2 regions of the Pandoraea sp. genome follow, and region 2 is predicted to be linked to the other one. Evidence: predicted binding sites of a transcription regulator. Region 2 holds the regulator's gene; the other holds the start of a gene.
The links. The regulator sigma-54, encoded in region 2, starts transcription at its own class of promoters, with help from an activator protein. The targets are predictions, from matches to a motif close to TGGCANGNAANCTGCTTT.
Positions count from the first base shown of each region.

Region 1 (14,858 bases), on a different contig from region 2:
GCCGGCATGCATTCGATCGGCGGTAGCGCGAGAGGGGTGCCCTTGGGGACGAGCCGTTCGGCCTTCTTCGCTGCGCGCTCGGTCCACTCGATATCGAATTCGATCTGACTCACCGGATGATCCTGTCTATGCAAATTGAAACGGCTGCATGGTAGCACGCAGCTTGTGCGGATCGAGAAAAAGCCGGCGCTTTGAGGCCGGGTGCACGACGGTTCCAAGGGCCTGCGCGGCCGCGCGAAAACGCTGGGCGCTCGGCGATTTGCCGACCGGAAACCGTCGCCATGGTGCTCGCAGCGGACGAAGCAACGCCACCCGCAGGTGGCGTTGGCGATGAGGCTGAAAGCGATATCGGCGCCCGGTTCAGCGGGTCGCGATGGCGATGGCGGCGCCCGCCATGACGGTGCCGGTTGCGCGATTCAGGCGTCGAACCGCACGTGCGGAACTGAGCAGTCGGCGTGCGCGGGAAGCGAGCGCGATGTAAGTGCCGAACACGACCGTGAGCACTGCCAGCGTCACACCCACGACTTCCAGATAGCCGAGCGCCGTGACCTGTTGCAGGTCGAGCAGGTTGGGCAGCAGCGCGAAATAGAACACGACGACTTTCGGGTTGCCCATCGTGACCGATAGGCCACCGAGAAACAGGCGCCACGACTTCTCGCGCGGCACGGCGGCCATGGGCTGCGTGGGTGCAATGCCCGGCGCGTGCCACATCTTCCACGCCAGATAGAGCAGGTAGGCCGCACCGGCGTATTTGATCGCCATGAACACGCCAGAGAACGTATGGGCAAGCGCGGCGACGCCCAGCACGGCGAGCGTGAGCCACACGACGTCGCCGATGGCAACGCCCGCTGTGAACGCGATCGCGCCCTGCGTGCCGCGTCCGAGCACGCGCGCCACGATGGCCGCAATGCCCGGCCCCGGCGTGCCGGCGCCCACGAACAAGGCCAGGGCGAAAGTGAGCAAATGTGTCCAGTCCATCTCGGCGTCTCCTCGCGTTGATGACGATCCGTCTTGTCTGAAAAGTGGTGCGATCCTGCCGCTGACGTGCAGCCGCTCAGGCACCCAGCCATGGAAGCCCGCGGAAGCACCAGCCGCTCACCGTCTTGCGGTGACCTTCGCTGTCCTTGTCGCCTTCGAAACCTTCCAGAATGTCGAACGACTGCGTGTAACCGGCCTCAAAGGCGACTTTCGCCGCCGCCTTCGAACGGGCGGCGCTACGGCACAAGAACAACAACGGTGCGTTCTTGTCGGGCGTCTGAGTGGCGAGTTGCTCGAGGAAATGCTCGTTCGGTACGCCGCCCGGGTACCGTACCCATTCGACATTGGCGTACTGGCCATCGGGCACTTGCGGTCGACCGACCCAGTCGAGTTCCGCGCGCGTGCGCACGTCGATCAGGCGAACGTTGGCATTGGCGTCGAGCAACGCCAGGGCTTCTTCAGGCGTGACGGCGCCCGAGTAGGCAAGTTGGGCGCTGGCTCGGCGTTGGGCAGCTTGCTCGAGAATGGATTTGGCGCTTGTCATATTGCTGTGATCTCGTGAGTCGAAGGTGATGTCTCATTCTAGCGTGCACTTTGAGCGAGATGCGCTTTACGTGACGTCGCGGCCCTTGGCCGCGCGACGTGCATGGCATGTGACGGTGTTTGGCTGCAGACTGTGACGGCGCATCACGGCGCGCATTGCCGCGCATTACGGCGGTGCATGGCGATGCACAACTTCGGCTCCTGGGCGTCGCTCGAAAGCACACAAAAGGTGCATAATCCACCGATGCACCAATAAAGTGATGTTTGGGGTGATATTGCACCATGATGGAGAAATAGAGCCCGTGAGCGGGAATTCGATGCTGGACGCACCAGAATCGATTATTTCCTTAGAAATCAGAGGGCGGGGGTGGGGCTGGATGGATTGGCGGGGCGTTGGCACGCTTCCTGCTTAACATTGGCGAATCCGAACACGGAGTTCGTTAAGAGGGTGCGGCGACGCGGGCGATAAGCGCCAGCAGCGCCAGATTGAATCTTTCTGGAGATAGCATGAGCAAATCTGTGGCAGATGTGATGAATCTGGTTAAGGAAGAAGACGTCAAGTTCGTCGACTTCCGCTTTACCGATACGCGCGGCAAGGAGCAACACGTCTCGGTGCCGGTGTCGCACTTCGACGCTGACAAGTTCGAGAGCGGCCATGCTTTCGACGGTTCGTCGATTGCCGGCTGGAAGGGCATCGAAGCCTCGGACATGCTGCTGGTGCCGGACGCGAACACTGCCTATATCGATCCGTTCTATGAAGAGAACACGCTGGTGCTGACCTGCGACGTGATCGAGCCGGCCGACGGCAAGGGCTACGACCGCGATCCGCGTTCCATCGCCAAGCGCGCCGAAGCCTACCTGAAGAGCACGGGCCTGGGCGATACGGCCTACTTCGGTCCGGAGCCGGAATTCTTCATCTTCGACTCGGTCCAGTGGAGCACGGACATGTCGGGCACGTTTGTGCGCGTGAATTCGGAAGAAGCCCCGTGGTCGTCGTCGAAGGACTTCGAAGGCGGCAATACCGGTCACCGTCCGGGCGTGAAGGGCGGCTACTTCCCGGTGGCACCGGTCGACTCGTTCCAGGATATGCGCTCGGAAATGTGCCTGTTGCTCGAGCAACTCGGCGTGCCGGTGGAGGTGCACCACCACGAAGTGGCGGGCCAGGGGCAGAACGAAATCGGCACGAAGTTCTCGACGCTGGTCGAGCGCGCCGACTGGACGCAGATCCTGAAGTACGTTGTGCACAACGTTGCACATAGCTATGGCAAGACGGCGACGTTCATGCCGAAGCCGATCGTCGGCGACAACGGCTCGGGCATGCACATTCACCAGTCGGTCTGGAAGGATGGTCAGAACCTGTTCGCCGGTAATGGCTACGGCGGTCTGTCGGAGTTCGCGTTGTACTACATCGGCGGCATCATCAAGCATGCACGCGCGCTGAACGCGATCACGAACCCGTCGACCAACTCGTACAAGCGTCTGGTGCCGCACTTCGAAGCCCCAGTGAAACTGGCCTATTCGGCCCGGAACCGTTCGGCCTCGATCCGCATTCCGTACGTTGCCAATCCGAAGGGCCGCCGCATCGAAGCGCGCTTCCCGGACCCGATGGCCAACCCGTATCTGGCCTTCTCGGCGATGCTGATGGCCGGTCTGGACGGCGTGCAGAACAAGATCCACCCGGGCGAGGCTGCCGACAAGAACCTGTACGACCTGCCGCCGGAAGAGGATGCAAAGATCCCGACCGTGTGCTCGAGCCTCGAACAGGCGCTGGAGTACCTGAACGAAGACCGCGAGTTCCTGACCCGGGGCGGCGTGTTCACGGACGGCATGCTCGATTCGTACATCGCACTCAAGACGGAAGAAGCGCGCCGTGTGGCCATGACCACGCACCCGCTCGAGTTCGAACTGTACTACTCGCTGTAATCGAATCGCTGCGCAGGGAATGCGCCGGCATGACGGAACGCCAGCGGCCGACCGTCATGCTCGACAGGCAAGGGGGATGGCCGCGGCCGTCCCCCTTTTTTATCCGCCGCGCGCATTCGCCACGTAGCCAGCCATGAATCTATCGCCTCGATCCTTGATGAAAAGTGTCCGCGCTGGTGCGAAAGGGCAGACAACGCGCGCTTCGCACGCCGTTGCCGCTGACGATACCCATGCCACCGATATGATGACCGACGCGACCGGCCCTACGTCCACGCCGCAGGTGAGCGTCGACCCGTGGGAGGTGAGTCTCGCGGCGACCGGCATCCTGCCTGGTCTCGAGGCGCTGCCGACCGTATTGCTGGTACTTGAGAAGCACACGCTTCGCATCGTGTTCGCCAACCCGGCCGCCGAGGCGTTGCTTGCGCTCTCGCGCCGCTCACTCTCGCAGATGACGTGGAACGACGTGTTCACGAACGGCGACGTGCTGGCATCGACGATGGTCGATCTCATCGCCAATCGCTTTCAGACAACGCGCCTCGATCTGGTGCTTGAGCGCACCGCGCAGGAGCCTTTGCACACGCACGCGATCGTTGCGGCCCCCGAGGCTGCGCCAGACTTCGTGATCGTCGAGTTGATCGAGAACGAGCAGAAGCTCAAGAACGAGCGTGAAGAGCGCATCATCGATCAGGCGTTGATGAACAAGCAGCTCATCCGCAATCTGGCGCATGAAATCAAGAATCCGCTGGGCGGGATTCGTGGCGCGGCGCAGTTGCTGGAGTTCGAGCTCGATCAGCGTGAGCTGCGCGAGTACACGCAGGTCATCATCAAGGAGTCCGACAGGCTGCAAACGCTGGTCGATCGCCTGCTCGAACCGCATCGCCACCCGTACATCGCCACCGACGTCAATATCCACGAAGTCTGCGAGCGCGTGCGCTCGGTGGTGCTCGCCGAGTTCCCGCAGGGTCTGTCGATCGAGCGCGACTATGACGTGAGCCTGCCCGATTTTCGCGGCGACAAGGAGCAACTCATTCAGGCGCTGCTCAACATTGTGCGCAACGGTGCCGAAGCGCTGCGCGAGCAGATCGCGCGGGGCGACGCGCGCATCGTGTTGCGCACGCGGGTCGCGCGAAAGATCACGATTGCCAAACGATTGCACAAGCTGGCATTGGAATTGCATGTGATCGACAACGGGCCCGGCATTCCCGCCGATATTCGCGATCGCATTTTCTATCCGCTCGTTTCCGGGCGTGATGGCGGAAGTGGTCTTGGACTCACTCTGGCGCAATCGTTCGTGCAGCGCCACGACGGTCTGATCGAATGCGAAAGCCGGCCCGGACGGACGGATTTCCGAATCCTGCTGCCCCTGGGCTGATGCGGCCCTCACGCCGTCGGCCGTACACCTGCGGCCGGGCATAGACGTTACACGGTGAACAATGAAGCCGATCTGGATAGTAGACGACGACCAATCGATTCGATGGGTGCTGGAAAAAGCGCTCACGCGTGCCAATCTGCCGGTGCGCAGCTTTACAGGCCCGCGCGAAGCAAGCGCCGCGCTCGAACACGACTCGCCGCAGGTGCTGGTCTCGGACATCCGCATGGCGGGCGGGTCCGGGCTCGAACTGCTGCAAACGGTCAAGCAGCGGCACCCCGGGCTGCCGGTCATCATCATGACCGCATTCTCGGATCTCGATAGCGCCGTGGCGGCGTTTCAGGGCGGTGCGTTCGAGTATCTGGCCAAGCCGTTCGATGTGGATCGTGCGGTGGAGCTGATTCTGCGCGCGGTCGAAGAGAGCCTGCGCGAGGCGACCGACGACGAGCGCATCACGGAAGAACCCGAGATTCTCGGACAGGCGAGCGCGATGCAGGACGTGTTCCGGGCGATCGGTCGTCTGTCGCATTCGAGTGCGACGGTGCTCATCACCGGCGAGTCGGGTTCGGGCAAGGAACTGGTCGCGCGTGCACTGCATCGCCATTCGCCGCGCGCTTCGGGACCGTTCATTGCGCTCAACACGGCAGCCATTCCGAAGGATTTACTGGAGTCCGAACTGTTCGGTCACGAGCGTGGTGCATTCACGGGAGCACAGGCTACGCGGCGCGGACGCTTCGAGCAGGCCGAGAGCGGCACGCTGTTCCTCGATGAAATCGGCGACATGCCGCTGGATTTGCAGACGCGTTTGCTCCGGGTGCTATCGGACGGCAACTATTACCGCGTGGGTGGGCACAGTCCGATCAAGGCGAACGTTCGTGTGATCGCCGCGACGCACCAGAATCTGGAAGATCGCGTGCGTCAGGGGCTGTTTCGCGAGGATTTGTATCATCGCTTGAACGTGATTCGGCTGCGTCTGCCGTCGCTGCGTGAGCGCAGTGAGGATATTCCGCTTCTGGTGCGCCACTTTCTGCAGAAAAGCGCGCGCGAACTGGGTGTCGAGACGAAACGGATCAGCGAAGCGGCGCTGGTGCACCTGACGCGTTTTCCGTTTCCCGGCAACGTACGCCAACTGGAAAATCTGAGCAACTGGCTGACGGTCATGGCCCCGGCCCAGACGGTGGAGATCAAGGATCTGCCGCCGGAGTTTCAGGCGCCGGCATTGTCGACGGCGGTCGGCGCCGGTGCGGCGGCGAGCCTGTCTGCGTACGCCACCGTGTCAACCCCCGCGGCCACCGCGTCGGTGCCCTCGACGCCCGGCTTCGGTGGTGTCGGACCCGCGACCTCCGGTGCCGCTGCGGGAACGGGCGGTGCATCTGCGGCCACGAGCCCGGCCGGGCACGCGGCCGATACGGCCGGCGCCGAGAGCTGGGAGCCGATCCTGCGCCGTGAGGTAGCGCGCCTGCTTCGCTCGGCATCGCCCGATGTCATGGACCAGTTGACACGCCGTTTCGAGACCGCGCTTATCAACGAGGCGCTCGATTTCACGCGCGGGCGAAAGGTCGAGGCAGCGAGCCGCCTTGGCATTGGCCGCAACACCATCACACGCAAGATCCAGGAGTTGGGGCTGGAAACCTGACGCTAATCACGGTAGGCTCCCTGGTTTGACCATTCAGCGACAAGGGAGCCGTACCATGGCAAGACGCATCCTGTTGACGGGCGCCACCGGTCAGGTGGGCTGGGAGCTTGCCCGCAGCCTGCAGGGCATGGGCGACGTGCACGCCCCCGGGCGCAACGAGATGGATCTGCTCGATACCGACAGTGTGGTGCGTACGCTGCGCGATTTCGCGCCCGATCTGATCGTCAACCCGGCGGCCTATACGGCGGTCGACCGGGCCGAGACCGATGAGGCGGCGGCCTATCAGGTCAACGCGGTCGTGCCGGGCGTCATGGCGGAGGAGGCCAGGCGCGTTGGCGCGCTCGTCGTGCATTACTCCACCGACTACGTTTTCGACGGAACGTCGTCGTCGCCGTATCGCGAGGAAGAACCTACCAACCCGCAGAACGCATATGGTCGCACCAAGCTGGCCGGCGAAGCGGCGATTGCGGCGAGCGGGGCGAATCACCTGGTGCTGCGTACAAGTTGGGTGTATGGCGCGCGAGGTGCCAATTTCCTGCTCACCGTTCAGCGGTTGGCCCGCGAGCGCGACGAGTTGCGTATCGTTGCCGACCAACACGGCGCGCCGACGTGGTGCCGCACGATTGCCGAACTGACCTCGCAGGTGTTGGTGCAAGGGTTGACGCAGACGGGCGTCGACGCCGACTTCTGGCGCGAGCACGGCGGCCTTTACCATCTGACGGCGGCCGGACAAACGACTTGGCACGGGTTCACGGAGGCGATACTCGATCTGAGCGCACCGGAAAAGCGTCCAAACGTTGTGGCGATTCCGACTTCTTCCTATCCATTGCCGGCCAAGCGCCCGGCGTATTCGATTCTCGACAACGACAAGCTCGCACGCACCTTCGGTGTTCGCGCGCCCGGCTGGCGCGACGCGCTCGCACTCTGTCTCGGCTGATGCAGCCCCCATTCTGACGGGGCAGTGCGCTAAATCGGAATTTCCTCAGCACGCAGCGTCGAATTCCTTCGGCAACATGGTGGCTTTTTCGCGCGCGCCTACGAGCGCGCGCCAAGGAGCGGCGCATGATGTCGGTTCAGAACGGGATTTCAGGCCGGGGACAGGCGGACATGGGGGCTCGCCATGTCGAGGGCGGTGCGGTTGGCGAGGGTGCGTTGTCCACCTCCGATCTGGCGGCGCGTAGTGCCGCGCCACCCGAAGTTCTGCGTCGTGTGGTTTTGCGCGCGAATGAAGACGAGCGGCGTGCAATCTCGCACCAGGTCGCATGGCTGGCGCATGTGTTCGCTTTGGAGTCCGGCGCGGGCGTTCGACATCCGTGCGACGAGCGATTGAAGGCCCAGGCGGACGCCTCGCAAGGTGAATTGTCATTCGATAAAGGCGCCTTGAAGCAGGCATGGCGTACCCGCTTTTCGCACCTGCTCGAAGGTGCGCGCGTCCGGGACGTCGCGCGCGACCTGACCAAGTGGTGTGCGGCGAGTGGCGGCCAGTCGCCGGGTGCCGCGCAATGGCATTGGCTGTCGTCGGCCGACGAGGCCGCGTCCGACGTGCGGGCATGCGCGCGTCTGCCCATGCGCGAATGGCCGGTTTCTGTGCTGAGCGTGGCGCTGACGCTATCGAATCTGCGCAACGCGGTGCTTCCCGATTTGTCGATGCCGAACGGCGACTTGCGCGGTGTGATGGCGCCAGGCGCTCAGTTTTGCGGCGGACACTTCAGTGGGGCGTGGTGGACCGGGGCATCGTTGCCGAACTCGGTGTTTGCGCTGTCGAATCAGGTCAACGCCGACTTCGAGCGGGCCGATTTACGGGGCGCATGTTTCCGCGCGGCAGATGTGAGCCTCGCGCGGCTCGTGGGCGCCGATCTTCGTTGCGCGACCTTTTTGCATACGGTGATGTGTGCGACTGACCTGAGCGAAGCCCGATGTCAGGGGCTGATGTTCACGCGGGTGCGCCTCGATGGGGCGTCGTTCCAGCGGGCAAAGTTGCATGGCGCGTGTTTCGCCGGGGGGAGCGCGCATGGCTTGATATTGATTGGCGCCCAGGCAAAGCGTTCGCAATGGACTTCGGTCGCCATGCATAACGTGCAGGCCTCTGGCGCAGATCTGAGAGGCGCGGAATTCCGCCAATGCGAACTGCGTGGATGGGACGCCGGCGGTGTGAAGCTCAATGGCGCGTTCTTCGAGGCTTGCGATCTGCGCAACGCCCGCTTCTGCGGCGCGAGCTTGAAGCAGGTGCGCATTGGCGCGGATTGCAATCTGGCCGGTACGCAGTGGCAGGACGCGCGCGTTCGCCTCGACGCCGCATGGCTACGCAACCTGACACCGCCCGAACTCGATCGGGTCGTCCAATCGTGGGCAACGTTTCCGCTCGATCAGCCGGCCGTGCGCGCTGGCGTTTTCATGCAACTGTTGGCCGCGATTGGGCGTCAGGCGGGACTCATGTGCATGGGAGGCGAAGTGGCGCCACCGCTTCAGAGGTTGCCGGAGCATGTTCAGCGCAGCGACTGGCTTGGCCGTTTGCTGGCGGCGGGCAGCGAGGCGGGCGGTGTCGGCGAGTACGACGGCTTTGCCGAACTGCGTGCGCAATGGCTGAAACACACGCTTCACGCGTTGGCGGATGAACGGCTGCCACGCACACGGGCGGCGTGGGGCATGGAATCGCTCATGACGACACTGCACCGGCACTGTAGCGATGACCTGCCGGAGGCGGTCTGGCCGTTTGCGGGGGCGATGTGTCAGACGCTCTACTGGGCCGCGGAAGGGGTGGGCGGTGTAGGTGCCCTGCGGGCGCAGGTGTTGCGGGCGGCGTGGTTCGATGCGTTGCCGCCACAGGCGTGTGTGGCGCTTTCGGCGGATGGGGTCGATGCCTATGATTCGGCGTACGTCGTGCTGATTCGTTCGGACGGTGACGTTGCGGCGCGTCTGCCGAGGCATTTGCTGGCAGGCGTTCTGGGCGCACGTAGCGGTGCCCCTGCGACGGCGGACGACGTGTCCCTCGCGGGGGACACAATACCGGGCTGGCAATGGCTTGGCACGCGCGTGGTGGTGCGCGATGGCGTGTCGTCCGACGACTTTGTGCCGGGGACCATGTCGCAGCTCCAGGGGCTGCTCCGAGAGTTCGGATTTCTTGCCGAGCTCTGGCCAGTGGAGCGTCCGCTCGACACGTTCGTCCGGCTGGTCGGTCGTTGGTCCGGCAAGGCGGGCGCGCAGCATGCGAACGCTGCATGCCATGGGACGTGGGATCCGTTGCATGGTGCGGTCGGTGCGGGGGACACGAATGACGCGCACGCGTCGTTGAGCGCGGCCGACAGGTTCGGCGCACTGGTGAGCGGTTCACGCTCGCCAGGCCAAGTGCAGTTGCGAAGGGACGGACACGCTGATATTGAGGACGTCTTCCGAGACGCGCCGTTGGTTGCGCCGGCTGGTGAGGCGGGGCTGAGCGTCGCCATGTCGCGGCGAGTTCGATTGGTTTCCGTCGCGGCCGGATTGAGTTGGCTGGCCACGCAGCCGGCGTGGCACCGCGTGTGGCCGACGGCACATGACGACGCGAGTGCACCGACGGGCGCGGCCCCTTCGGCGGCCGGAATTGGCGATTATCGCGGTTACGCCCTTGCAACCCTCAACGAAGCCATGAGGGGGGATGTCGCGTGGCGCAAGCTGCCGCAGGCGCTCGCGCTGCGAACGTGTCTGGCAGACGAGCATTGTCCGGCAGGGCAACTGGCGCAGCGGCTGGTCGATTGGTTGATGTGCCCGGAAATACGGCACTTGCCGGGCTTGGCGCAGGCATGCCGTCAGACGCTTCCGTGGTTCTGGGCGATCCGTTTGCCGCTTGGGCCGGACGCGATTCGTCAAGCCATGGATAGGTGGCGTGGCGCTGCCGATGTCGTCCCGGCTGGAACGCAGGGGGATTGACGGGCTTTTTGCCCGATATTCCGCCGTCAGCGTATGCGTGCTTTCGTGGTAATAATACGGACACGCAATACGCTGCCTTTGATGGCGGCAATTCCGGCGATCCGGCGATCCGGCGGGGCAGCGGTGTTGCGATTCTGCAGTTGGCGACGTTTGTGAGGTTTTGGCCACGGATGCCGGCGCGAAGCGGGGGCGCCCAAGTTGTGCTCGTGCTGGAATGCGCGGCAGGTCAATGCCTTGTTCCCAGGCTCTCACGGGTTTCGTACCCACTCAGGCACTATGCACTCGACTTGTATTGCGTCAGGCTATCCGGGGTTCGTGGCGGTCAACCGCCGCGAGCTTGACGCACGTTTGCCGCTTTCGTGGCCATTGTTCGACGCAGACGGCACGCCATTGCTGGCGGCGGGTGAGCGTTTGCCGTCCGAGGCCGATCTCGATTGGCTCTTTACCACGTTCGCGCCGCACCGGCCGCTTCCCGAAATTGCCGCAACGGGCGAGGCGGCGTGCCGTACGGAGGCGGCCAATTCCGCTTCGGTGTTGGGGACGGGGGCGTCGGCCGTTTATTTGCAGGGCTTGCCCGTCCCGTTACCTATTGGCGCGTGGTTGCAAGTGCGCGTCGCGCCCGACGCCGAGACCACGCGCGTGCGTGCTCGCCTGATCGGGAGGGCACCCAACGGCATGCTGATCGTCACGCCGCCTGCGTCGGGCGATACGCGTCTGCCGATGGCGGCGAATGATCGGCTCGCGCTCTGGACGTTTCCGGGCGACAACCTGTACGAATTCACGTGCGACGTGCATAGCGTGCATCATGGCCCGTTCGATTATGTACTGCTCTCGCGTCCGTCGAATGTGCGTGAGACACCCGTGCGCCGCACGCCGCGCGTCGACACGCGGCTGGTCGCGCGACTGTCGCCGCTTGACGAGACGTCGCGTGCTTCGTTCACGCGCATGTTGGCCGACCCGCAAGACACACCTGAGTGGCTGGTGCTGATGCGAGACATCAGCGCCGATGGGGCGGGTATCGTGGCAAAGGCGCCGTTGCCCGAGGGCTGTCATCACGTCGCCGTGCAGTTCCGTGTGTCGATCGGTGCAGACGTTGTGCCGATTCTGGGTGTGGCGGCGGTGCGTGGCGTGGAAGGTCCGCGCGCCGATGGCACGTGGGCCTATGGGTTGGAGTTCATGCGGATGGACGCGCGCAACAAGGCGGCCATTCGGTGTTTCGTTTATGAATGCCGTCTGACGGATCCGCGCAGTAGCCAGTGATCTGTCGGGGCGTCGAAGAAAGCGATACGGCACCGATTCAGGTGCCGTTTTGCTTTGTTTGAGCGGGTGCCGGGGGAGAGCGTGTCAGTCCTTGAACGTGGCGACGACCGGTGTGTGATCGGACGGCTGTTCCCACGTACGGGGGATGCGATCGATCTCGCAAGCGGTGCAACGTTCGGCCATTGCGGACGACACGAGAATGTGATCGATGCGCAGTCCGGCGTTGCGTCGGAACGCACCCATGCGGTAGTCCCACCAACTGAAGGTCTTCTCGGGCTGATCGAACATGCGGAACGTATCGCGCAGACCAAGTCCTTGCAGACGTGCGAAGGCTTGACGCTCTTGTGGCGACACCAGATTCTGGCCTTCCCATTTCGCGGGGTCGTGCACGTCGCGGTCTTCGGGGGCGATGTTGAAGTCGCCGAGGAGTGCGAGTTGCGGGTGGCGCGCCATTTCGTCGGAGAGCCAATGGGTGAGGGCATCGAGCCAATTCAGCTTGTAGGCGAACTTGTCGGAGCCGACGGCCTGACCGTTGGGGAAGTAGCCGCAGACCACGCGCACGCCGCCGATGGTTGCGGTGATGAGACGTTGCTGCTCGTCGGCAAAGTTCGGCAGATTCTTGATGAGCTCAGTGGCTTCACCCACTTTGGCGTGGTTGACCAGCAGCGCGACTCCGTTATAGGTCTTCTGGCCCGTGAAGTGCGCCGTATAGCCAAGTGCGGCAATCTCGGTGATCGGGAAGTTCTCGTCGGTGAGTTTCAGTTCCTGAAGGCAGAGCACGTCGACCGGATGGCTGCGCAGCCAATCCTGCACATGACCGAGACGAACCTTGAGCGAATTGACGTTCCAGGTGGCGAGTTGCATGAATGTCCTTCGATGTGGGTGGCAACAGGCTCACGCCTTGGAAGCGGGGGTATCGTCCGGGTTGCCTGAGGGCAACTGCGGCACGCCAACGAAGTCGTCGAGCGAGAGCCCCTTTTCCCTGAGCAGGGCTTCAAGTACCGGTTGCAGACGACCCAGACCCTCCTGCACCGCTTCGCGCACCGTATCGACCACGACCTGCGTGCTGCGTTCGATCTCGATATTGACGCGTGTGCCCGCAAGCTTCTCTTCGAACGTCGTCATGCGACGCGTCTCCGGAATCAGCCACACTTCAAACCAGCCTTGCTGGCGGTTGACTTCCGAGACCGTCAGGCTCGCACCATTGATCGCGATATATCCCTTCGCAAAGACATACTTGCGGAACGCTTCGGGAATCGCAATGCGCAACACGCGGTTGGTGTCCGACGTGCGCACGCTCAGAATTTCAGTCGAGAAGTCGATATGCCCCGACAGCGGATGTCCGCCGATTTCGGCGCCATCCTTCGCGGCGCGTTCGACATTGACCTGCGCGCCCGTGCCGAAGCTGCCAAGCGTTGTGACGTTCAGGCTCTGGAGAATGACGTCGAACGACGCGCTGGTCGGTGAGCGCAGTTGGGTCACGGTGAGGCAGACACCGTCGACCGAAACGCTGGCCCCGAGGGTAAGGTCCTCGCAAAAGCCTTCGGGAAACGCCAACTCGAGGGTGCGCATGCCGTCGCGGTCTTCGATGGACGAGAGCGTGGCCGTGCCTTGAACAATTCCGGTAAACATCGTGTTGTCGGTGACTAGAGTCGTGGGTTGCTATCCCGCAGTATTCTACTGCCTCATGCCGGTATGCCGCACACTGTGCAACGTGCTACGATGCCGCCTTTTCACAGGATCGACATGCGTTTCGAAGGTTGCCTGCTGGCGGAGAACTTCTATTACTGGGCGGAAACGTCGTCCGCGCCAGATGGGCAGTTCTACGGCGTCGTGCATTTCACCGGCTGGCGCGACGTGGACGACGTCATCGAAACGCTGGACCCGCCGCTCACCTACACTGCGCCCGAAGCGTACCGCTGGGCGGGCGACGCGCTCGAAGCCGCCCACACACTGGCAAAGACGCTGGTGGCCGACGGCAGCCTCGGGATCGATCTTTGAACGATTGACTCTTATGCGGCCTGCCCGAAGGGCAAGCCCACCACGGACAGCATCATGACCCAGACAAAATTCGAACTTGAGAAGCGCAAGGGCCTGCAGATCGATTCCGGCGTGCGTCGCGGCCCGCCATCAGGCAAGCAGATCGGCACGCAAGGCAAACGCAACCCCCGCGGCAGCAAGCTGCTGGGCGCCTTGCTCGGCGCGCCGGCGGACCAGGCGAGTGCCGTCGACACGACCGGCACCCCCGCAAGCGACGCGAAGAAACAAGACGCCAACGAGTCCTGAGCGGACTCGGACGCGCAACGATTGCCATAGCGCACAGCGTGCCGCGCCCGTCAGGCCGCCCGCCACGTGGGGCGCCAGAGCAAGCTGGCGAGGTAGGGCGGCAACGTGCGTCGGCAAAGTGCACCGGCTACGTGAGCCGGCCGAGGTCGCCCGGCCGCGCGTGACGTCGCCGCAAATCAGGGCACGATCGCCAGGAACAGGAAGGTGGCGAAGAGCACCAGATGGACCGCGCCATGCAATACGGTCGTGCGCCCGGTCCCGAGCGTCGTTACGCCAACGAGCAGTGTGACGGCGAGCAATACCGTTTCTTTCGGCGCGAGACCGAGTTCGATCGGCTGGTGGAGCAGCAGTGAGACTGCCGCCACGGTCGGGATCGTGAGCCCAATACTCGCCAGCGCTGAGCCCAGCGCCAGATTCAGACTCGTCTGAAGCTTGTTCGCGCGCGCGGCACGCAAGGCCGCCAGTCCTTCCGGCAACAGCACCAACGCGGCAATCACGATGCCGACGACCGCCTTGGGCGCGCCCGCCTGCGCGACGGCATGTTCCACGGCGGGCGAGAGCTTTTTCGCGAGTCCGACCACGGCAAGCAGTGCCACCACCAGCAGTCCAAGACTCAGCAGGGCCGAGCCGCGCGACGGCGGCGGCGCATGCACCTCTTCGCTCGGCGCTTGCGCGAGGAAGTAATCGCGATGGCGCACCGTCTGCACGAATACGAACACCATATACAGCACGAGCGAAATCACGCCTTCAAAGGCCAGTTGCGATGCCGTGAGTCCCGGGCCCAACACGGAACTCGTGTAGTTCGGCAGCACCAGCGTCAGCACCGACAGTGCGCACAGCACAGCGAGCGCAGTACTCGCGCCTTCGACATGAAACCCCTGCGTGTGATGGCGCACGCCGCCGAACAGCAGGCACAACCCCACGATCCCCGTTGAGACGATCATGATAGCCGCGAAC
Region 1 covers NZ_JAYRUC010000015.1:27,814-42,671, forward strand. The annotation lists gene ACE3UG_RS13495 (DNA-binding protein) at 1-113, opposite strand, end outside; gene ACE3UG_RS13500 (LysE family translocator) at 361-978, opposite strand; gene ACE3UG_RS13505 (rhodanese-like domain-containing protein) at 1,055-1,522, opposite strand; gene glnA (type I glutamate--ammonia ligase) at 2,029-3,444, shown strand; partial or broken gene glnL (nitrogen regulation protein NR(II)) at 3,752-4,816, shown strand; gene ntrC (nitrogen regulation protein NR(I)) at 4,878-6,449, shown strand; gene rfbD (dTDP-4-dehydrorhamnose reductase) at 6,505-7,386, shown strand; gene ACE3UG_RS13530 (pentapeptide repeat-containing protein) at 7,512-10,355, shown strand; gene ACE3UG_RS13535 (flagellar brake protein) at 10,632-11,615, shown strand; gene xth (exodeoxyribonuclease III) at 11,700-12,479, opposite strand; gene ACE3UG_RS13545 (riboflavin synthase subunit alpha) at 12,510-13,247, opposite strand; gene ACE3UG_RS13550 (hypothetical protein) at 13,362-13,616, shown strand; gene ACE3UG_RS13555 (hypothetical protein) at 13,671-13,901, shown strand; gene ACE3UG_RS13560 (calcium:proton antiporter) at 14,078-14,858, opposite strand, start outside.
Region 1: a site for sigma-54 is predicted at 1,916-1,933, ahead of glnA (type I glutamate--ammonia ligase). Genes of this name have one in related genera too.

Region 2 (14,858 bases):
CCTGCGACAGCGACGGATCGAGCAGGTGCCGGTCGATCACCAGATTGAGCAGCACGAAGCCGAATTCGCCCGCCTGCGCCAGGCCCAATCCCGTGCGAATCGCCGTGCCGGGCGGGCTGCCGAACACACGCGCCAAGCCCGCAATGAGCGTGAATTTGACGATGAGCGGACCCACGAAGAACAACAACACGAGCCACGGCTGCTGCAACACGATGGCGGGATCGAGCAACATCCCGGTCGTGATGAAGAACAGGCCCAGCAGCACGTCGCGGAATGGCTTGATGTCGTCTTCCACCTGGTGGCGGAATGGCGTCTCGGCAATCAGCATGCCGGCGATGAACGCGCCCAGCGCCATCGACAGGCCAAGGTGTTCGGTGATGTAGGCAAGACCGAGCGTGAGCAGCAGCAGGTTGAGCATGAACAGCTCTTGCGAGCGCCGCGCCGCAACGATGTGAAACCAGCGCCCGACCAGCTTTTGGCCAATCCACAGCAACAGCGCGAGCGCGCCCGTAATCTTGAGCGCCGCCAGCGACAACGCCAGCACCAGCGCCTTCGAGTTTCCGCCAAGCGCGGAAATCACGATCAGCAACGGCACGACCGCCAGATCCTGGAACAGCAGCACGCCCATGATATTGCGCCCGTGCTCCGTCTCGAGTTCGAGACGCTCCGCCAGCATCTTGGTGACAATGGCGGTCGAGGACATGGCGAGCGCACCGCCCAGGGCCACCGACGCCTGCCACGAGAACGACCAGAAAAGGTTGACGAGCGCCCCCAGTCCCACCGCCACGAGCAACGTCCCCACTACCTGGGAGACGCCCAGCCCCAACACCACGCGGCGCATGCTCTTGAGCTTCGGCAGAGAAAATTCGATGCCGATGGAGAACATCAGGAAGACAACGCCGAACTCGGCGAGGTACTGCACGCGCTGCGTGTCGGCGGCCAGCCCCAACGCGTGCGGGCCGATCACGATGCCTACGCTCAGATAGCCAAGCATCGGCGGCAGATGGAGCATGCGAAACAGCACCACCCCGACGCAGGCGGCAAACAGAAGACCGAGAGTGAGTTCGAGCGGTGATGCCATCGACTAAGGTGGGCTTCCTGAGTGAATCCGAATGAGTTCAGCGCGTGTCACGCAAATGCCGTGCCAGATCGCGTCCGAGCGGCGGGGTCCGAGGAGGAAACGGGCCGCTTCGAGCGCCGTCCGGAACGTCGCAGGGCCAAGCCTGGCGCGGCTATCCTCGGCGCCGCGTCCATTTTGATATACTCCGCGCATGATAGCGAAAATCAATCCAGGACGGGCACTTGAGGTCGCCCGAGAGGTGTTGCGCACGGAAGCCGACGCCATCGAACGCGTCTGCGAACACCTCGACGACAGCTTCTTCGAAGCGGTCTCGCTGCTGCTCGCCTGCCGCGGCCGCGTGGTCGTCACCGGAATGGGCAAGTCGGGCCACATCGGCCGCAAACTGGCCGCCACCTTCGCCAGCACCGGCACCCCCGCATTTTTCGTTCACCCCGCCGAAGCCAGCCATGGCGACCTGGGCATGATCACGGCCGATGACGTCGTCGTCGCCCTGTCCAACTCCGGCGAGACGGGGGAACTCGTCAGCATTCTGCCGATGATAAAGCGCATCGGCGCGAAGCTCATCGCCATGACCGGCAACGCCAAGTCGAGCCTGGGCCGCTTGTCCGACGCGCACCTCGATGCGCACGTCGACAAGGAAGCCTGTCCGCTGGGCCTGGCGCCGACGGCCAGCACCACGGCGGCCCTCGCGTTGGGCGATGCCCTTGCGGTTGCCTTGCTCGACGCACGCGGCTTCGGTGCCGAGGACTTCGCCCGCTCGCATCCCGGCGGCGCGCTCGGCCGGCGCCTGCTCACGTTCGTGCGCGATGTCATGCGCACCGGCGATCGCATTCCGCGCGTGCGCGCCGACGCCAGCCTGTCCGAAGCCCTGCTCGAGATGACCGCCAAGGGACTCGGCATGACGGCCATTGTCGACGCCGACGATCGCGTCGTGGGCATCTTTACGGACGGCGACCTGCGACGCCTGTTCAAGCGTACGCTCGATTTCAGCACGCTCACACTGGCCGACGTCATGAAAGCCGGGCCGCGCAGCATCGGCCCCGATCACCTGGCGGCCGAAGCCGCCGAACTGATGGAGCGTTTCGGCATCACGCAATTGCTCGTGACCGAGAACGACCGCCTCGTCGGGGCGCTCAATGTCCACGACCTGTTCGCGGCCAAGGTCGTGTGAGCTCCCTGCCCATGAGTCAACCCAGCATCGCCCAGTCTGCTCGTTCCGCCCAGACCGCACAAACCACCCAGACCGTCTCGTTCGACGCCGCCGCCGCTGCGGCACGCGCCGCGCGACTGCGGGTCATGGCGTTCGACGTCGACGGCGTCCTCACCGACGGCGGCCTGCGCTATGGCCCGGCCGGCGAGGTCATCAAGACCTTCGATTCGCTCGACGGCCACGGCCTGAAGCTGCTCGCCGAGGCAGGAATCGTCACGGCCATCATCACGGGTCGCCAGTCCGATATCGTGGCCAAGCGCGCGGCGGATCTTCGCGTCGCCCATGTCTATCAAGGCGTGCAGGACAAGCGCGCCGCGTTCGAAGACCTGTGCGCCAAGGTGTCGGTGACGGCCGATGTCTGCGGACATATCGGCGACGACTGGCCCGATCTGCCCGTGCTCATGCGCGTCGGCTTCGCGGCCTGCCCGGCCAATGCCCACGCCGAAGTCAAGGCACGCTGCCACTGGATTGCCGGCACGCGTGGCGGCGAAGGCGCCGTACGCGAGTTGTGCGACTTCATCCTGCGCGCTCAGGGACGTTACGACGCCCTGCTCGCCGAAGCGCTCGCCTGACGCGTCCCCGGAGCCGATCATTCATGGCCACGCAACGCGTCTCGCCCGCTTCCCTGATCGCCATCGCCATGCTGGCAGGCCTGGCCGCCGGCACGTACTGGCTCGTGCAACGTACGCTGCCGTCGGATGCCGATCGCGCGCCGTACGTGAAGCAGCACATTCCCGATTACTACGCCGACGACATGGTGATCTCCATGCTGTCGGCGAGCGGCCTCACGCAATACCGTGTCAATGCCGTGCACATGACGCACTACGAGGACGATCAGACCACGGCCATGACCCTGCCCGCCGTGCGCGCGTTCACCCCCGATCAGCCGGAAGTGACCGCGACCAGCCAGCGCGGCACGCTCAATGCCGACATGTCCGTTGTCGATTTGTACGATCATGCGGTCGTGGTACGTCAGGCCGGGCCACGCGATCCCGAAATGCGCGCGCTGTCCGAACATTTCCAGGTGCTCGTGAACGAAGACATCGTGCGCACGGAAATGCCCGTCCAACTCTTTCGCGGTTCGTCCGTGATGTACGGCGATGGCATGATTTTCAATAACATCTCGCGCGCCGTACAATTGCTCGGCAATGTTCACGGCACGATCCAGCCGGCGGAACTCCGCAGCAATCGTCCGGCACCGTCCGCCGCGCCGAGCGCGCCACCTCAGACCAAACCGGGCCCCAAGACCCCATGACCGATCGCCGCCACCCGCGCCCCGCTTCCGTGCCTGCGCGCGCCTTGCGCGCACTGGCCACCGCCTTCGTCGTGCTCGGCGCACTCGCGCCGCTCGCCCACGCAGAACGTGCCGACCGCGACAAGCCGCTCAACATCGAGTCGGATCACATGAGCTACGACGACCTCAAGCAGGTCAACATCTTCACCGGCAACGTGACGATGACCAAGGGGACGATTCTCCTGAAGGCCGATCGCGTCGAAGTGACTCAGGATCCGGAGGGCTATCAGTACGCCACCGCCTACTACAAGCCGGGCGGCCCGCTCGCCTACATGCGCCAGAAGCGCGACGGTGTGGACGAATACATCGACGGCTGGGGCCAGACGATCTACTACAACGGCAAGACCGAAGTCGCCACGCTCACCACGCAAGCTACGCTCAAGCGTCTGGCCGGCGGCACGAAGGTGCTCGACGAAATTCATGGCAGCGTGATCACGTACGACACCTACAACGAGGTCTATACCGCGAACAGCGGTGCCGATCAGATCAACGCCAACAATCCGAACGGCCGCGTGCGCGCCACGCTCGCCCCGCGCAATGCAACCGGTGCGAACCAGGCGGCGTCCGGCGGCGCGAGCAAGCCGGCGGCAGCGCCCAAGGGCGACCTGCCGCCGCTGTCTCCCTCCAAAAGCATCGGGAATCCGCGTGAGTAATCCTGCCAACAGCAAGGCCTCGACGATCAATCCGGGCGCCGGCCCGTCGGGCAAGCCGAGCGCACTCGTCGTGCGCTCGCTCAAAAAGCAATACGGTGCGCGCACCGTTGTCAAAGACGTTTCGCTGGACCTGAAGAGCGGCGAGGTTGTCGGTCTGCTCGGCCCGAACGGCGCGGGCAAGACGACATCGTTCTACATGATCGTGGGCCTCGTGCCCGCCGACGACGGCGAGATCCAGCTCGACGGCAACGTGATCAGCGAGTTGCCGATTCACGAGCGCGCTCGCATGGGCGTGTCGTATCTGCCGCAGGAAGCGTCGGTATTCCGCAAGCTCTCGGTCGAGGACAACATCCGCGCCGTGCTCGAATTGCAGCTCGACGCACAGGGCAAGCCGCTCAAGCGCGACGAGATCGAGCGCCGCATCGAAGCGCTGCTCGACGAGTTGCAGGTGAGTCATCTCCGCGAGAACCCGGCGATGTCGCTCTCGGGCGGCGAGCGACGCCGCGTGGAAATCGCCCGCGCGCTGGCCACGCAACCGCGCTTCATTTTGCTTGACGAACCGTTTGCCGGCGTCGATCCGATCGCCGTGCTGGAAATCCAGCGAATCGTGCGCTTTCTCAAGGACCGTGGTATCGGTGTCCTGATTACCGACCACAACGTTCGAGAGACGCTCGGTATCTGCGACCACGCCTACATCATCAGCGAAGGCTCGGTGCTCGCGTCCGGAACGCCCGACCAGATCGTGGCCGACGAAAGCGTCCGGCGCGTGTATCTGGGCGAAAACTTCCGGATGTAAAGCAAATTTTTCGCATGTAAACCCTGCCTCCGATAGGGGGTCGGGCTGGTTCCGTTGGCGTGACAAAGCCTCTACAATGAAGGCGAGAAACGCTATGAAACCGACTCTTCAACTCCGCACCTCCCAGCACCTGACCCTCACGCCGCAGTTGCAGCAATCCATCCGGTTGCTGCAACTGTCGACGCTCGAACTTCAGCAGGAAGTCGAGCACGCCCTGACCCAGAACCCGATGCTCGAGCGCGAAGACGATTGGCTCACGGGTTCGGTCCGCGTGGGCACCGACGGGTCGCTGCGCAACGAGCGGAGTACGTCGGCCAGTAGCTCGAACGACAGCCCGGCGTCGGCCAACGATCATGGCGAAGCGCGCGAACTCGATGGCGAAACCCGCTTCGACGACAACGGGCAGGACAGCGGCAGCGGCAACGACTGGAGCCTGAACGACTTCGCCCGCTCGGGCAGCGCCTCCTCGGATGACGACGACGACAATGGGCGACCGCAACTCCACGTCGAGCATCCCAATCTTCGCGAACACCTGCTGGCCCAGTTGCGCCTGACCCAGGCCAGCCCGCGCGACCGGGCGTTGGTGGAATTCCTGATCGAATCGCTCGACGAAGACGGCTATCTCGGCACCACGCTCGACGAAATTCAGGCGGAAATACCCGAGGAACTGGCGCTCGAGACCGAAGAGATCAATGCCGCGCTCGCCTTGCTGCAAAGCTTCGACCCGGCGGGCGTGGGTGCCCGCAGCCCGTCCGAATGTCTGCGCCTGCAACTCCAGCGACTCCCCGCGAGCAACGTGCGCACGCTCTCGCTGCGCATCGTCTCCGATCACCTGGAACTGCTTGCCGCGCGCGATTACACGCGCTTGCGCCGCCTGCTGGGTGTGAGCGAAGACAGCCTGCGAGCCGCCCACCAACTGATTCGCTCCCTCGACCCGTTCCCCGGTGCCGCCTACGGCACCCCACAGGCCGATTACGTGATCCCCGATGTCCTCGTGCGCAAGCAGGGCAGCGGCTGGACCGCCGAGCTCAATCCCGAGGTCATGCCGCGTCTGCGCATCAACGAGATGTATGCGCGCATTCTCCGAAACAACCGCAACGCACCGGGGACCGGCAATCTTCAGCAGCAGCTCCAGGAAGCGCGCTGGCTCATCAAGAACATCCAACAGCGATTCGATACGATCCTGCGCGTGTCGCAAGCGATCGTCGAGCGCCAGAAGAACTTTTTCACGCATGGCGAAATCGGCATGCGGCCCTTGGTTTTACGCGAGATTGCTGATACGCTGGGTTTACATGAATCCACGATTTCACGCGTGACAACCAGTAAGTACATGCTCACTCCATCCGGAACCTTTGAGCTGAAGTACTTCTTTGGGTCACATGTGGCCACGGAAGCGGGCGGCGCAGCGTCATCGACCGCCATCCGCGCCCTCATCAAGCAACTCATAGGAGCAGAAGACCCGCAGACCCCCCTTTCCGACAGCCGTATCGCGGAACTGCTGGCAGAGCAAGGGTTCGTGGTGGCGCGGCGCACTGTCGCGAAATACCGCGAGGCCATGCGAATTCCCGCAGTGAACTTGCGCAAATCTTTGTAGGACAGTCCTGGTGCGCCATGTTGGCTCGCTGGGGCATTACGCCGCAGTGCGACATTGCGTCACGTCGATGGCTTGCACTCCCGCTCGCCGGCGTCGCTCATGACGCGGCCTGCACTTCGGCATTTCAGCAAGGAGAGCAGCTATGAATCTGAAGATCAGTGGACACCATCTCGAACTCACGCCTTCGCTGCGAGAATTCGTGGTCAACAAGCTCGAACGCGTGTTGCGCCATTTCGACCAGCTCATCGGTGCCGAGGTGATCCTCTCTGTCGACAAAACCAAGGAGAAGACCGGACGCCAGATCGCCAGCGTCACCGTGTATCTCAAGGGCAAGGAAATTTTCGTCGAGAAGTGTGACGAGAATATGTACGCCGCCATCGACAAGCTGATCGACATGCTCGACCGCAAGGTAATGCAGTACAAGGACAAGGTTCAGGATCATGGTCGTGAGGCCCTTAAGCACCAGGAACCTCCCGAGGCAGAACCCCTGCAATGAGTCTGTCCGGGCATGGTCGCCATATTGACTGACGCTGACGACAGTTCGCGCGGAACCACTCGAGCGCACCGACGTCTGTGACAAGTCTGGCATCACCCACCGCGGGGCCGTTGAACGGCCCCTTTTGTATGCTCCCGCGCGTCGCCGCGACCACGGCGAAGGGTGGTCTATAATGCGAGGTCAATCGGGGGTTGGAGGGCGACTAAGCGTTCGCCCGCATTACAAGATGAACCGTTTAGTCAAACTCTTACCTGCGTCCAACATCCTGCTTGGACTGTCCGTCACCAGCAAGAAGCGCGTCTTCGAGCAAGCCGGGCTGCTCTTCGAGAATAATGCCGGCCTGTCGCGCGCCCTCGTCACCGACAATCTGTTCGCGCGCGAGCGTCTCGGCTCGACCGGACTCGGTGAAGGCGTGGCCATTCCGCACGGCCGCATCAAGGGCCTCAAGCATCCCATGGCCGCATTCGTGCGCCTCGACGATCCGATTCCCTTCGAAGCCCCCGACGCACAGCCCGTTTCCTTGCTGTTCTTTCTCCTGGTCCCGGAGCAGGCCACGCAGCAGCATCTCGAGATTTTGTCCGAAATTGCACAGTTGCTCTCCGATCGCTCGATGCGCGAGACATTGAGCCAGGCACCGAGCGCCGAAGCCATTCACGCGGCGCTCGCGAACTGGCAGCCCTGAGTCCGCGTGTGCGCGGGTATCGGCCGCGAGAATAGACGAATTCCGTAGCTCCCACACCCAACCGAACGAGGCGACGCGGTGGAACTGACCGGCATCAACGCGCAAAGCATTTTCGACGACAACGCCGCGACGCTGCGTTTGTCGTGGCTGACCGGCCACGAGGGGTGGGAGCGCGGCTTCACGCCCGAGAGCGTCGCCAACGCCACGTCCAGCGCCGACCTCGTGGGTCACTTGAACCTCATCCATCCGAACCGGATCCAGGTTCTCGGTGAGGCCGAGCTGCGCTACTACCAGCGCCTGACCGACGAAAACCGCAAGCGCCACATGGGCGAAGTCATCGCCCTCGAGCCGCCGTTCCTGGTGGTCGCCGACGGCCTGGAAGCCCCGCCCGACCTGGTGCTGCGCTGTACCCGTTCCTCCACGCCCCTGTTTACCACCCCGATGTCGACGGCGGCGGTCATCGACAGTCTGCGTCTGTACATCTCGCGTGTGTTCGCCCCGCGATGCACGATGCACGGCGTATTTCTCGACATTTTGGGCATGGGAGTGCTGCTCACGGGCGATTCCGGCCTCGGCAAAAGCGAACTCGGCCTGGAACTCATCAGCCGTGGTCATGGGCTGGTCGCGGACGATGCCGTCGATTTCGTTCGCCTCGGACCGGATTTCGTCGAGGGCCGTTGCCCACCGCTGTTGCAAAACCTGTTGGAAGTCCGTGGTCTCGGCCTGCTCGACATCAAGACCATCTTTGGCGAAACCGCAGTACGCCGTAAGATGAAGCTCAAGCTGATCGTTCAGTTGGTGCGTCGCCCCGACGGCGAATTCCAGCGACTGCCGCTCGAAGCGCAAACGGTGGATGTGCTCGGACTGCCGATCAACAAGGTGATTCTGCAGGTCGCGGCCGGACGAAACCTCGCTGTGCTGGTCGAAGCCGCCGTGCGCAACACGATCCTGCAACTGCGCGGCATCGACACCCTCAAGGACTTCATGGAGCGCCAGCGCCAGGCCATGCAGGACCCGGACGGCATGCAGAGCAAGCTGCTCTGAGCACGCGACAGGTCGACCCAACGCTCGAATGACCCGGGTTTACCGCCATTTCTGCGTCTTTCTGTCAACGCTACGCGATTGCCGTGCGTTTTCTTTCATGTTGTAATCGCCACGCGGTCCATTCCCGTGCGTGTCGACCTTATGGAGAGACGAACATGAAAAAAGCATTCGCTGCATTGCTTCTGGTATCCCCGCTGCTCGCATCGCCCGTGTTTGCCCAGACAGCCGCTCCCGCGCCCGCGCCCAAGGCCGCCAACGCTCAGCAGAGCAAAATGGGTGTCTGCAACACCCAAGCCGGCAGCAAGAAAGGCGACGATCGCAAGGCCTTCATGAAGGAATGCCTTTCGAACAAGCCCGCTGCCAAGCAGACTCAGCAGGAAAAGATGAAGACCTGCAATGCGCAGGCCGCCGGCAAGAAGGGCGACGACCGCAAGGCCTTTATGAAGTCGTGCCTGTCGAATAAGCCGGCGCCCTGAGGCTTTTCCCACGCCAACGCCGATTCAACGGCGCCCCTTGCGGGCGCCGTTGTCGTCTGTACAACGTCATTTCTCTCGATCCGTGAGAGAACGCACGGAGCATTCTGGCGCGCAGCCGCTCGACACCCCGACGACACAATCGCTTACCATGAGGGTTGCCTCGGGGAAATGTCATGAAGATCGTACTGATTACCGGCGTTTCGGGCTCTGGCAAGTCGCTCGCCCTGAACGTCCTCGAAGATGCGGGCTACTACTGCGTCGACAATCTACCGTCGCGCTTTTTGCCTGAACTCGCCGAATATCTCGAAACCCAGAACTACACACGTCTCGCGGTCGCCATCGACGCGCGCAGTGGCGGCTCGCTCGCCGATCTGCCACCGATCATCGGCGGCCTGCGCCGCTTCGGCCACGACGTGCGTGTGCTGTTCCTCAACGCCACCACCCAAACGCTCGTGCAGCGCTTCTCGGAGACGCGCCGCCGCCACCCGCTCTCCGTCATGGACGACGGCACCGTCTCGGCCAATGGCTCGCTTGTCGAGGCCATCGAGAAAGAACGCGAAATGCTTAACAGCGTGGCCGAACTCGGTCACCAGATCGACACCAGCAATTTGCGCGCGAGTGCGCTGCGCCGCTGGATACGCGAGTTCGTCCAGCACGATCACACGGGGCTCACCCTGATGTTCGAATCGTTCGGGTTCAAGCACGGCGTACCGCTCGACGCAGATCTCGTATTCGATGTCCGCTCACTGCCCAACCCCTACTACGACGTACAACTACGCCCGCTGACCGGTCGCGATCAACCGGTGATCGACTTTCTTTCGGCCGTCCCCGAAGTCGACGAGATGATCCACGATATCGGCGCCTATCTGCAGAAGTGGCTGCCAAGCTACATGCGCGATAACCGCAGCTACCTCACGGTGGCGATCGGCTGCACGGGCGGCCAGCACCGCTCTGTGTTCATTGCCGAAACGCTCGGCAGGCGCTTTCGCGCCGAAGCCGGTGTGCTCGTGCGCCATCGCGAACTCGCTCCCGTCGACGCGACAAGCTGACGCGACCAACTGAGTCAGGTCGGCAGGCAAAGCTGGCCATCGTCCGCAGAAATCGGAGACAGGGCGTCGGCAATCTTGCGGATCGGCGACGGCAAGCCAGCGCCCGCAACCCCAGCCGCGTCCAACCAGGCATGGCGCGAGTCCGTCGCTCGCGCCTCGGCGGTGCGCTTCGCCATGGGCGCGGACACCGTCACCTGCCACGGCCGCAAGTGCAGCCGGAAATGCGTAAAGACGTGCGTGAAGCCACGCAGCGGCGCGAGTGAGTCCACCGTCCCCTGACCCGCCACGAGCGCGGCGGCATGTGCCGTCAACCGCGCGCGCAGCGACGCATCGTCCGCCTCGCACGCGGACGTCGGCGGCGTGAGCTCCGGCAGGCTCCACAGACCGCCCCAGATGCCGCTGTCCGGACGCCGCTCGAACAACACGTGCGCCCCTGAGCAAATCGCCAGCACATCGACATAACGCTCCGGCTGCACCTTCTTGGGCTTGGACGTCGGCAATGTCCGCTCGCGCCCCGTGGCATGGGCGACGCAATCGCTATCGAACGGACACTCGCCGCAACGTGGCTTGCCGCGTGCACAGAGCGTGGCGCCCAGGTCCATCATTCCCTGTGTATAGGCCGGCAGCCCGCTTCGTGGCAGCAACGACTCGGCCAGCGCCCACATGTCCCGCTCGATCTTCGGCGTGCCCGGAAATCCTTCAATGCCGAACACACGCGCGAGCACCCGTTTGACATTGCCGTCGAGAATCGCAGCGTGCGCATCGTAGGCGAAGGCGGCAATCGCCGCCGCCGTCGAGCGGCCAATGCCCGGCAGCGTGGCGAGTATGTCGGGGTCGCACGGAAACTGTCCGCCGTGTTCAGCGACCACCACCTGCGCGCAACGATGCAGGTTCCGCGCCCGAGAGTAGTAGCCAAGGCCGCTCCAGAGAGCCATGACATCGTCCTGCGGGGCGCTCGCCAGCGCGGCAACGTCGGGGAAGCGCTCGAGAAACCGCTTGTAATACGGAATCACCGTCGCGACCTGCGTCTGCTGCAACATGATCTCGGAGAGCCAGATGCGGTAAGCGTCGCGCGTGTTCTGCCACGGCAGATCGTGACGTCCGTGCTCGGCCTGCCAGGCAATCAGTCGTTCGGCGAAGGTGCCGGCCAGCGAGCCGGTGTTGGAATCGTGGGAAGCGTCGCTCATATCGGTTTCGGGGGGGGCGTCGGATGAAGCGGCTAGATCAGGCGCGCCGTTGGCAGCACTCGATCCGCCGTCGCGGCGTGTGCTATTTCTGACAATGCGGGCAGAAGAACGTTGAGCGCTGGCCCTGCACGATCTGACGGATCGGCGTGCCACACACGCGACATGGCTGCCCGGCGCGATCGTAGACGAAATACTCCTGCTGGAAATAGCCGCGCTGGCCGTCGCTGCCGACGAAGTCACGCAATGTGCTGCCGCCCTTTTCGATCGCGGCAGCAAGCACGTTCTTGACCGCTTGCGCGAGCTTTTCGGCGCGCGGCCGGGAAAGCTTGCCCGCTGGCATGCGTGGATGGATACCGGCGCGAAACAGACTCTCCGACGCGTAGATATTGCCCACCCCCACCACAATGCTGCCCGCGAGCAACGCCTGCTTGATGGCGACGGTCCGCCCGCGCGTGCCCGCATAAAGCCATTGACCGTCGAAGGCGTCGGTCAGCGGCTCGACGCCCAGACGCGCGAGCAGCGGATGGGCCAGCACATCGCCCGCCGAGCGCGGATGAAACAGGACCGCGCCGAAACGGCGCGGATCGCGATAGCGCAATGCGCATCGTTCGAACACGAGATCGATGTGGTCATGCACACCGGCAGCGGGTAGCGCCTGGGGCTCGGACATGACGCGCAGCGTGCCGGTCATGCCCAGATGCACGAGCAGCCACCCCGGGGCGTATTCGAGCAACAGGTATTTGCCGCGACGGGTCACGCCTACCAGCATTTCGCCGCGCAGGAGCGTGTCGAGCCCGTCCGGCACCGGCCAGCGCAACGCGGCGTTGCGCACGTCAATACGCGCAACACGCGTGCCCGCCACGTGCGGCGCGATACCGAGGCGGGTCACTTCGACTTCTGGGAGTTCAGGCATGCCTGCGAACGTTTGCTGAGGATTTAGACTCTATTGTATCGGGCGCGCTACAATCGCTCGAAACCTGCCGTGGATCCCTATGCCGAACACCCGATTCCAGTCCATCCCCGCCGCTTCCAATGCTGCGGCAACCGTGGCACCTGTGGTTTTGCGCCTGCGCGGCGCCCTGTCACGCGGGGCGTGGGCCGGTGCAACGGCGCTCGGCGTGACCTGCGCCAGCGCCATCGTGGCATTCCTGCCCGCCTCGAACGCGTTCGCCCAGGCCGGACCGGCGATTCAGACGGCCCCCGCCAGCGCACCGTCCACCAGCCCGGCCAAGACTGACGCACCGGAAACTGCCAGTGCCGCGAGCGCCGAGGTCGGCGGTGCGGCCGCATCGCCCGACGCCAGCACGCCACGCGAAAAACTCCCGAACGTCGCACTCTCCAGTGAGATCGTCTTCGAAGTGGTAGCCGCCGAGTTGAGCCTGCAGCAAGGCGATCTGGCCCCCGCGTTCAACACTTACATCGCGCTGGCAAATCGCACGAAGGACCCGCGCATGGCGCGCCGTGCCGTCGAGATCGCGCTCGGCGCCCGCCAACTCGGCGATGCACTCATCGCCGCCCGGCTGTGGCATCAGCTCGATCCGGCATGGCGTCCGGCATCGCAGTTGCTCGCGAGCCTCGACGTCGGCACCGGACATCTGGCCGAAGCGGAGCCGCTGCTCGTCGAGGAGTTGAACAAGGTGCCTGACGCGCGTCGCGGCCAGGCCATTCTCGAACTGCAGCAAATGATTGCGCGCAGTCCGGAGCGGGCCACGGGCATCGAATCGCTCAAGCGTATGCTGGCGAACGACATGCAACGCCCCGAGGCGCAACTGGCCATCGCCCGTTCGCAACTCGATGCAGGCGACACCGCCGAGGCACGCGCGTCGCTCGAAAAGGCGCTCAAGCTCAAGCCCGATTACGAAGCGGCGGCCCTGCTCTACGGCCAGATGGGGCCGGAAGAGCGCAGCAGCGCCATTGCGGGACTGAAGACGTTCCTCGATCGCAATCCGAACGCCAAGGAAGCCCGCTTCGCCTACGCCAAACTCCTGCTCGCAGACAACCAACTCGACGCGGCGCAAAGCCAGTTCGAAACGCTGGAAAAGCGTTACCCACATGAACTCTCGACGCTGATGGCGCTCGCGCTGCTCAATCTGCACGCCAAACATCCGGCGCAGGCCGAACGGTATCTGCAGAAATACGCGTCGGAAGCCGAGCAGCAGAACACCGATGGCGCGCAAGCCTATATCTATCTCGCGCAGATCGCGCAGGATCGCAAGGATTATCCGGCCGCCGACAAGTGGCTCTCGCAGATTCGCGAGGACAGCAACGTCTATCTGCCCGCGCAGATCGGGCGCGCACAGTTGCTCGCCGATCAAGGCAAGGTCGACGAGGGCCGCGCGCTGTTGCATGGCATCAAGTCCAGCGATCCGCGTGAGCAACTCGCGCTAAAGCGCGCCGAGTCGGACCTGCTCGTCAAGGCAAAGCGCTACGACGACGCGGAAAAGCTGCTCGCCGTAGAGGTCAAAGGTCATCCCGACGATCCGGACCTGCTTTATCAATACGGCATGGTGGCCGAACTGAACAAGCATTACGACGTCATGGAAAAAGCGATGCGCCGTGTCATGGCATCGCAGCCGGACAACGCGCAGGCCTACAACGCACTGGGCTATTCGCTGACCGAACGCAACACGCGTTTGCCAGAGGCGCTCAAGCTGCTGCAAAAGGCGTCGACACTCGCGCCGCAAGATCCGTACATCATGGACAGCCTCGGCTGGTTGAAGTATCGCCTCGGCGACAAGGCGCAGGCGCTCGAGCTGTTGCGTCGCGCCTATGGCATTCAGGCGCAGGCGGAGATCGGCGCGCATCTGGGTGAGGTGCTGTGGGAATCGGGCAAGCAGGACGAGGCACGCAAGACCTGGCGTGAAGCGTTCAAGCTCGATGGCGACGACGACACGCTGCGCGCCACGATGAAACGCTACAACGTGGCGCCGTAATGCGGAAGATGTCGACGTTTGCGCGGCAAGCCGCGCCGTTTTCGTGGGTCGCATCGCGTTCGGCCCGTGCCGTGACCCTGACCTTGGCGTGTGCGCTCGCTGTGCTGGCCTCGGGCTGCGCGAGCCTCGCCCCGCCTGTGCCCGTCGCGCCATCGGCCGGTGCCAGCATCGAGCACTATCGCGGCCGCTTCGCCGTGCGTTACGAGCAAAACGGCGAGGCGCGCAACACCTACGGCAATTTCGACTGGCAACAGAATGGCGAAAACGCGACCGTCCAGTTGCTCAACCCGCTTGGGCAAACCCAGGCCATCGTGCGTGAGACACCGCGCAGTGCGTCGCTCGAACTGCCCGGCAAGGCGCCGC
Region 2 covers NZ_JAYRUC010000002.1:26,571-41,428, forward strand. The annotation lists gene ACE3UG_RS01630 (cation:proton antiporter) at 1-1,081, opposite strand, end outside; gene ACE3UG_RS01635 (KpsF/GutQ family sugar-phosphate isomerase) at 1,272-2,252, shown strand; gene ACE3UG_RS01640 (KdsC family phosphatase) at 2,378-2,863, shown strand; gene lptC (LPS export ABC transporter periplasmic protein LptC) at 2,887-3,546, shown strand; gene lptA (lipopolysaccharide transport periplasmic protein LptA) at 3,543-4,238, shown strand; gene lptB (LPS export ABC transporter ATP-binding protein) at 4,264-5,034, shown strand; gene ACE3UG_RS01660 (RNA polymerase factor sigma-54) at 5,129-6,628, shown strand; gene hpf (ribosome hibernation-promoting factor, HPF/YfiA family) at 6,771-7,124, shown strand; gene ptsN (PTS IIA-like nitrogen regulatory protein PtsN) at 7,351-7,806, shown strand; gene hprK (HPr(Ser) kinase/phosphatase) at 7,885-8,850, shown strand; gene ACE3UG_RS01680 (PsiF family protein) at 9,006-9,326, shown strand; gene rapZ (RNase adapter RapZ) at 9,500-10,375, shown strand; gene mutY (A/G-specific adenine glycosylase) at 10,390-11,562, opposite strand; gene mutM (bifunctional DNA-formamidopyrimidine glycosylase/DNA-(apurinic or apyrimidinic site) lyase) at 11,645-12,475, opposite strand; gene ACE3UG_RS01700 (tetratricopeptide repeat protein) at 12,555-14,495, shown strand; gene ACE3UG_RS01705 (outer membrane lipoprotein LolB) at 14,495-14,858, shown strand, end outside.